DNA from 2 places in the Lysinibacillus sp. FSL K6-0102 genome. Region 1 is predicted to be linked to the other one. Evidence: a T-box and tRNA genes for the amino acid it is inferred to sense, from the RefSeq annotation. Region 1 holds a T-box; the other holds one or more tRNA genes.
What was found. The T-box of region 1 lies ahead of NYE73_RS17470 (valine--tRNA ligase). A T-box ahead of a tRNA ligase gene usually reads a tRNA of that ligase, here a tRNA-Val.
Positions count from the first base shown of each region.

Region 2: it encodes a tRNA-Val, which carries the amino acid that the T-box ahead of NYE73_RS17470 (valine--tRNA ligase) is inferred to sense. The anticodon was not compared.

Region 1 is NZ_JBBOPH010000001.1:3,431,089-3,434,475, reverse strand. It holds gene NYE73_RS17485 (CoxG family protein) at 1-184, shown strand, start outside; gene NYE73_RS17480 (valyl-tRNA synthetase) at 355-1,029, shown strand; gene NYE73_RS17475 (hypothetical protein) at 1,006-1,200, opposite strand; T-box leader at 1,303-1,560, shown strand; gene NYE73_RS17470 (valine--tRNA ligase) at 1,642-3,387, shown strand, end outside.
Region 2 is NZ_JBBOPH010000001.1:264,326-267,712, reverse strand. It holds tRNA gene NYE73_RS01330 (tRNA-Glu) at 248-319, opposite strand; tRNA gene NYE73_RS01325 (tRNA-Asn) at 321-397, opposite strand; tRNA gene NYE73_RS01320 (tRNA-Ile) at 404-477, opposite strand; tRNA gene NYE73_RS01315 (tRNA-Gly) at 482-555, opposite strand; tRNA gene NYE73_RS01310 (tRNA-Phe) at 561-636, opposite strand; tRNA gene NYE73_RS01305 (tRNA-Ser) at 643-735, opposite strand; tRNA gene NYE73_RS01300 (tRNA-Ala) at 749-824, opposite strand; tRNA gene NYE73_RS01295 (tRNA-Pro) at 840-916, opposite strand; tRNA gene NYE73_RS01290 (tRNA-Arg) at 932-1,008, opposite strand; tRNA gene NYE73_RS01285 (tRNA-Lys) at 1,027-1,099, opposite strand; tRNA gene NYE73_RS01280 (tRNA-Gln) at 1,113-1,187, opposite strand; tRNA gene NYE73_RS01275 (tRNA-His) at 1,197-1,272, opposite strand; tRNA gene NYE73_RS01270 (tRNA-Trp) at 1,321-1,394, opposite strand; tRNA gene NYE73_RS01265 (tRNA-Tyr) at 1,399-1,482, opposite strand; tRNA gene NYE73_RS01260 (tRNA-Thr) at 1,490-1,565, opposite strand; tRNA gene NYE73_RS01255 (tRNA-Asp) at 1,574-1,649, opposite strand; tRNA gene NYE73_RS01250 (tRNA-Val) at 1,654-1,729, opposite strand; rRNA gene rrf (5S ribosomal RNA) at 1,741-1,856, opposite strand; rRNA gene NYE73_RS01240 (23S ribosomal RNA) at 1,924-3,387, opposite strand, start outside.

The sequences.
Region 1 (3,387 bases):
AAATGGCTATTTCCTCGCAGAAAGTATCGACGCTGAAAATACTAAAATGACAGGATTCTTAGAAGTCATTGCAGGCGGGTTAGCTGGCCCTGTTCTCAATCCGATTTTTAAACCGATCGTACCAAAGGCAACACAAATGCTAACAGATCGTGTAGCTAATAAAATTAAATTAGTAAATGTTTAATGATACGAACATCCATGGGAATGGCATGCTAGACTATTACTTCTAGCATGCCATTTTTTTAGTAGTATCTATTTTTAACTCTGTTCAAATGGCAACATCCTAGCATACTATCCTTCAAATCGTCATATGATGCAAAGGGAGGGATTATTATCGAACACAAAACTTGGAATATGCGCGAAACATTTTGTTTTCCTGGATATGGCTGCCCAACTGAAATAGCAGCTGTTCAAATTAAGCCACAGTGGCAGGAAATGCAGTTAGAGGATTCTTTGCGACTTATGGGCATCTATCATATCACCGCACACGTTCGCTTTGATTTTCAAGATATGCAAGCATTTGCGGAAAATGAAGATTTAATTACAATTGATGCCCTTGATATTCAAGGAGATACTGGTTATTTTGAATATGCCGTTCCTTTACATGTGGATTTACCAAAAGAATCAGATGTCAAAGATTTAATGGTCAAGGATATTCGCCCTAGTCTAACAAATCAGATGTGTCAGCTTGAGTGGACAGTCACAAGCGCTTTCAATGAATATGAACCTGTTGTTGAAAAAGATGTGTTAGACAATCCGCACCTATCAACACATGCTTTCGAACAAGAGGAGACATTGGCTGCAATTGAAGAAAGTGTTCAAGTGAAACAACCTGCCGCAGTAGCAGCAGCTTCACGCCAAGAGAATTCTACAACAGTTGACCAAAAAGCTGTATTAAGAGAATCCTCAAGCCATATTGTTGTACGCGAATCCAGTACTTGGCATGAAGTGCCTTCTATGATTTGGGATCTAACAGAAGAATATACACCGCTTAAAGTTCGTGTTTCAAATGATGTCTTTCAAAAGTAAATAGCAGAGAAGTAGCAGGAGTAATAAGAAGACTAAATCACCTGATGTTGGCACAATAATGACACGGATAAACTGAAAAGCACAAATCGGCACGATGATGGTTCTGCAATAAAAACGAACTTGTCGTAGCCAAGGTGGTAAAAGCCAAGGGTTATACTTGCGTCGTCGCATTTGAATTGTCACTTCCTTTTCTATTTACTTTCCTCTTACTAAAAGATGACTAAATCACTTGAAAAATGACACGATCCTGCGGTACAATAAGGAAAATCAAATACAGATGCTATGATAGGGAAGAGTAAATTTTGACTACATTTTCAGAGAGGAAACGGTAGCTGAGAAGTTTCTATTTGTACGAAATTGAAGGTAGCCCTTGAGCAGCTTTAGTGAACTAATAGTAGTTAAAGCCGGTTAAACACCGTTACCGAATTGAGAGCCAGTAGAATAGGCTGAGAAAATATGTTTTTTAACATTTATCTTAACCCTGCTGGAATTAAAGGTGGTACCGCGAACTAAAACTCCTTCGTCCTTTTAGACGAGAGGAGTTTTTTTATTGGGTAAAAAAATAAATAGTATTTCTTTACCAACAGTTTTCAAACAATAGGAGGAGTCAATATGACAGAAAACATTTCAATGCCAACTAAATATGACCCACAGTCCATTGAAGCTGGTCGCTATGAATGGTGGTTACAAGGGAAGTTCTTCGAGGCACAGCCTGAAAGTGGGAAAAAGCCCTATTCAATCGTTATTCCACCACCGAACGTAACAGGTAAATTACACCTTGGTCATGCTTGGGATACAACATTACAAGATATTCTCATTCGTATGAAACGCATGCAAGGCTATGATGCCCTATGGTTGCCAGGTATGGACCATGCTGGTATAGCAACACAGGCAAAAGTAGAAGCCAAGCTGCGTGAGGATAATATTACACGTTATGATTTAGGACGTGAAAAATTCCTCGAAAAAACATGGGAATGGAAAGAAGAGTATGCGGGACATATTCGTGATCAATGGGCAAAGCTTGGTCTTGGATTAGATTATACACGTGAACGTTTCACATTAGACAAAGGTCTTTCAGATGCGGTAAAAACAGTTTTTGTTCAGTTATATGAAAAAGGTTTAATTTATCGTGGTGAACGTATTATCAACTGGGACCCAGCAGCAAAAACAGCATTATCTGATATCGAGGTAATTTATCAGGATGTGCAAGGTGCCTTCTATCATATGAAATATCCATTAGCTGATGGCTCTGGCTATGTAGAAGTTGCTACAACACGTCCCGAAACAATGCTTGGTGACTCTGGGGTAGCTGTTCACCCGAATGATGAGCGTTATCAGCACTTAATTGGTAAAAACGTTATTTTACCGATTGTAGGTCGCGAAATTCCAATTGTTGCTGATGAGTACGTTGATATGGAATTTGGTACTGGGGTTGTAAAAATGACACCAGCCCATGATCCGAACGACTTTGAAGTTGGTAATCGTCATAATCTAGAGCGCATTCTAGTAATGAATGAAGACGGCACAATGAATGATCTTGCTGGCAAATATAAAGGAATGGATCGCTTCGAATGCCGCAAGCAAATTGTTGCTGATTTACAAGAAGCAGGTGTGTTAATTCGCATTGAAGAGCATATGCATTCAGTAGGACACTCTGAACGTTCTGGTGCTGTTGTTGAGCCATATCTTTCAGCACAATGGTTCGTTAAAATGCAACCACTTGCTGATGCTTCCCTAGAGCTGCAAAAGGACGAAGAAGGGAAAGTAAACTTTGTTCCTGCTCGTTTTGAAAACACATATTCCCGCTGGATGGAGAATATACGCGATTGGTGTATTTCTCGTCAATTATGGTGGGGCCATCAAATCCCAGCCTGGTACCATAATGAAACAGGCGAAATATACGTAGGTAAAGAAGCCCCAGCAGATGCAGAAAACTGGACGCAAGATGAAGATGTACTAGATACATGGTTCTCTTCAGCACTATGGCCGTTTTCTACTATGGGTTGGCCAGATGAAGCAAATGAAGAATATAAACGTTACTATCCAACAAATACATTAGTAACAGGCTATGATATTATTTTCTTCTGGGTTTCTCGAATGATTTTCCAAGGCCTTGAGTTTACAGATCAACGTCCATTTAAAGATGTGCTAATTCATGGTTTAGTACGTGATGGTGAAGGGCGTAAAATGAGTAAATCACTTGGTAATGGTGTTGATCCAATGGATGTCATTGAACAATACGGTGCAGATTCATTACGCTACTTCTTAGCTACTGGTTCATCACCTGGTCAAGATTTACGCTATACAACTGAAAAAGTTGAAGCAGTATGGAACTTTGCCAATAAGATTTGGAATGCA
Region 2 (3,387 bases), 3.2 Mb from region 1:
TCTCTGGCCAGGATTTCGCCTGTATCTATACTAGAGAAGTCAAGCAGCCTTCACAAAAGTATTGACCATGGAAGTGTACGTGGTAAGTGAAACGGCTTATAGGAGCCCATAGTAAGATGCTAGGGGAATTAAATTCAGTCCCTCACCTTGCAAATAGGTCTTTTTCTGCTATTGCATTATCTTTTATCGTTTAAAGAACAGGAGAATAGAAAAAAGCATGTAACACACATCTGTGCTACATGCTTGATGACCCGTACGGGATTCGAACCCGTGTTACCGCCGTGAAAGGGCGGTGTCTTAACCACTTGACCAACGGGCCGTGGCTCCGAAGGCAGGACTCGAACCTGCGACAACCTGATTAACAGTCAGGTGCTACTACCAACTGAGCTACTTCGGAATAATATGGGCCTAAATGGACTCGAACCATCGACCTCACGCTTATCAGGCGTGCGCTCTAACCAGCTGAGCTATAGGCCCATTTTGGAGCGGGTGATGAGAATCGAACTCACGACATCAGCTTGGAAGGCTGAGGTTTTACCATTAAACTACACCCGCAATAATGGTGGGTCAGGACGGAATCGAACCGCCGACACTTAGAGCTTCAATCTAATGCTCTACCAACTGAGCTACTGACCCGAAAAATGGAGGAGGTAGAGGGATTCGAACCCCCGCGCGGTGTTACCCGCCTGTCGGTTTTCAAGACCGATCCCTTCAGCCAGACTTGGGTATACCTCCAAAAATATTACAATGGTGGAGCCTAGCGGGATCGAACCGCTGACCTCCTGCGTGCAAGGCAGGCGCTCTCCCAGCTGAGCTAAGGCCCCATTTATCATGAAAGATGGTCGGAATGACAGGATTCGAACCTACGACCCCTTGGTCCCAAACCAAGTGCTCTACCAAGCTGAGCTACATTCCGTAAACATGATTTTATTGGCGCGCCCGACAGGAGTCGAACCCATAACCTTCTGATCCGTAGTCAGACGCTCTATCCAATTGAGCTACGGGCGCATGTTAATTAAAAAATGATGAGCCATGAAGGACTCGAACCTTCGACCCTCTGATTAAAAGTCAGATGCTCTACCAACTGAGCTAATGGCTCGTGAAATTAAAAATGGCTGGGGTACTAGGATTCGAACCTAGGCATGACGGAATCAAAATCCGTTGCCTTACCGCTTGGCTATACCCCAATTTTAAAATGGGGCGACTGATGGGAATCGAACCCACGAATGTCGGAACCACAATCCGATGCGTTAACCACTTCGCCACAATCGCCACTATATAGATTATATTAGCTGTATTATGAACGAGTACCTCAATACCTGGCAGGGGCAGTAGGAATCGAACCCACACCAAAGGTTTTGGAGACCTCTATTCTACCGTTGAACTATGCCCCTAAAATGGTGGAGGGGGACGGATTCGAACCGCCGAACCCTAAGGAGCGGATTTACAGTCCGCCGCGTTTAGCCACTTCGCTACCCCTCCAAGGGAATGGTGCCGGCGATAGGAGTCGAACCCACGACCTACTGATTACAAGTCAGTTGCTCTACCAACTGAGCTACACCGGCAATAATAATGGCGGTCCCGACCGGGATCGAACCGGCGATCTCCTGCGTGACAGGCAGGCATGTTAACCGCTACACCACGGGACCAAAATGGTGGAGGATGACGGGCTCGAACCGCCGACCCCCTGCTTGTAAGGCAGGTGCTCTCCCAGCTGAGCTAATCCTCCACAAAAAATAAGCGAAGCGACGTCCTACTCTCACAGGGGGAAGCCCCCAACTACCATCGGCGCTAAAGAGCTTAACTTCCGTGTTCGGTATGGGAACGGGTGTGACCTCTTTGCCATCATCACTTCACTTATTCAGCTGAAAGACTTATTCTTTCAAAACTAGATAAACGATACATTGAATGTTTCAAACTTTTTTGGTTAAGTCCTCGATCGATTAGTATTCGTCAGCTCCATGTGTCACCACACTTCCACCTCGAACCTATCTACCTCATCGTCTTTGAGGGATCTTACTTACTTGCGTAATGGGAAATCTCATCTTGAGGGGGGCTTCATGCTTAGATGCTTTCAGCACTTATCCCGTCCACACATAGCTACCCAGCGATGCCTTTGGCAAGACAACTGGTACACCAGCGGTGTGTCCATCCCGGTCCTCTCGTACTAAGGACAGCTCCTCTCAAATTTCCTACGCCCACGACGGATAGGGACCGAACTGTCTCACGACGTTCTGAACCCAGCTCGCGTACCGCTTTAATGGGCGAACAGCCCAACCCTTGGGACCGACTACAGCCCCAGGATGCGATGAGCCGACATCGAGGTGCCAAACCTCCCCGTCGATGTGGACTCTTGGGGGAGATAAGCCTGTTATCCCCGGGGTAGCTTTTATCCGTTGAGCGATGGCCCTTCCATGCGGAACCACCGGATCACTAAGCCCGTCTTTCGACCCTGCTCGACTTGTAGGTCTCGCAGTCAAGCTCCCTTGTGCCTTTACACTCTACGAATGATTTCCAACCATTCTGAGGGAACCTTTGGGCGCCTCCGTTACCTTTTAGGAGGCGACCGCCCCAGTCAAACTGTCCGCCTGACACTGTCTCCTGCCCCGCTAAGGGGCATGGGTTAGAATTTCAATACAACCAGGGTAGTATCCCACCGACGCCTCCTTCGAAGCTGGCGCTCCGAGATCTCTGGCTCCTACCTATCCTGTACAAGTTGTACCAAAATTCAATATCAGGCTACAGTAAAGCTCCACGGGGTCTTTCCGTCCTGTCGCGGGTAACCTGCATCTTCACAGGTACTATAATTTCACCGAGTCTCTCGTTGAGACAGTGCCCAGATCGTTACGCCTTTCGTGCGGGTCGGAACTTACCCGACAAGGAATTTCGCTACCTTAGGACCGTTATAGTTACGGCCGCCGTTTACTGGGGCTTCAATTCGCAGCTTCGCTTGCGCTAACCACTCCTCTTAACCTTCCAGCACCGGGCAGGCGTCAGCCCCTATACGTCACCTTACGGTTTTGCAGAGACCTGTGTTTTTGCTAAACAGTCGCCTGGGCCTATTCACTGCGGCTCTCATGCGCTTGCACGCTCAAGAGCACCCCTTCTCCCGAAGTTACGGGGTCATTTTGCCGAGTTCCTTAACGAGAGTTCTCTCGCACACCTTAGGATTCTCTCCTCGACTACCTGTGTCGGTTTGCGGTACGGGCACCTCTCACCTCGATAGAGGCTTTTCTTGGCAGTGTGAAATCAGGAACTTCGTCCATACGGACTCGCCATCACAGCTCAACGTTACAGTGTGCGGATTTGCCTACACACACGCCTTACTGCTTGGACGCGCACAACCAACGGCGCGCTTACCCTATCCTACTGCGTCCCCCCATTTCT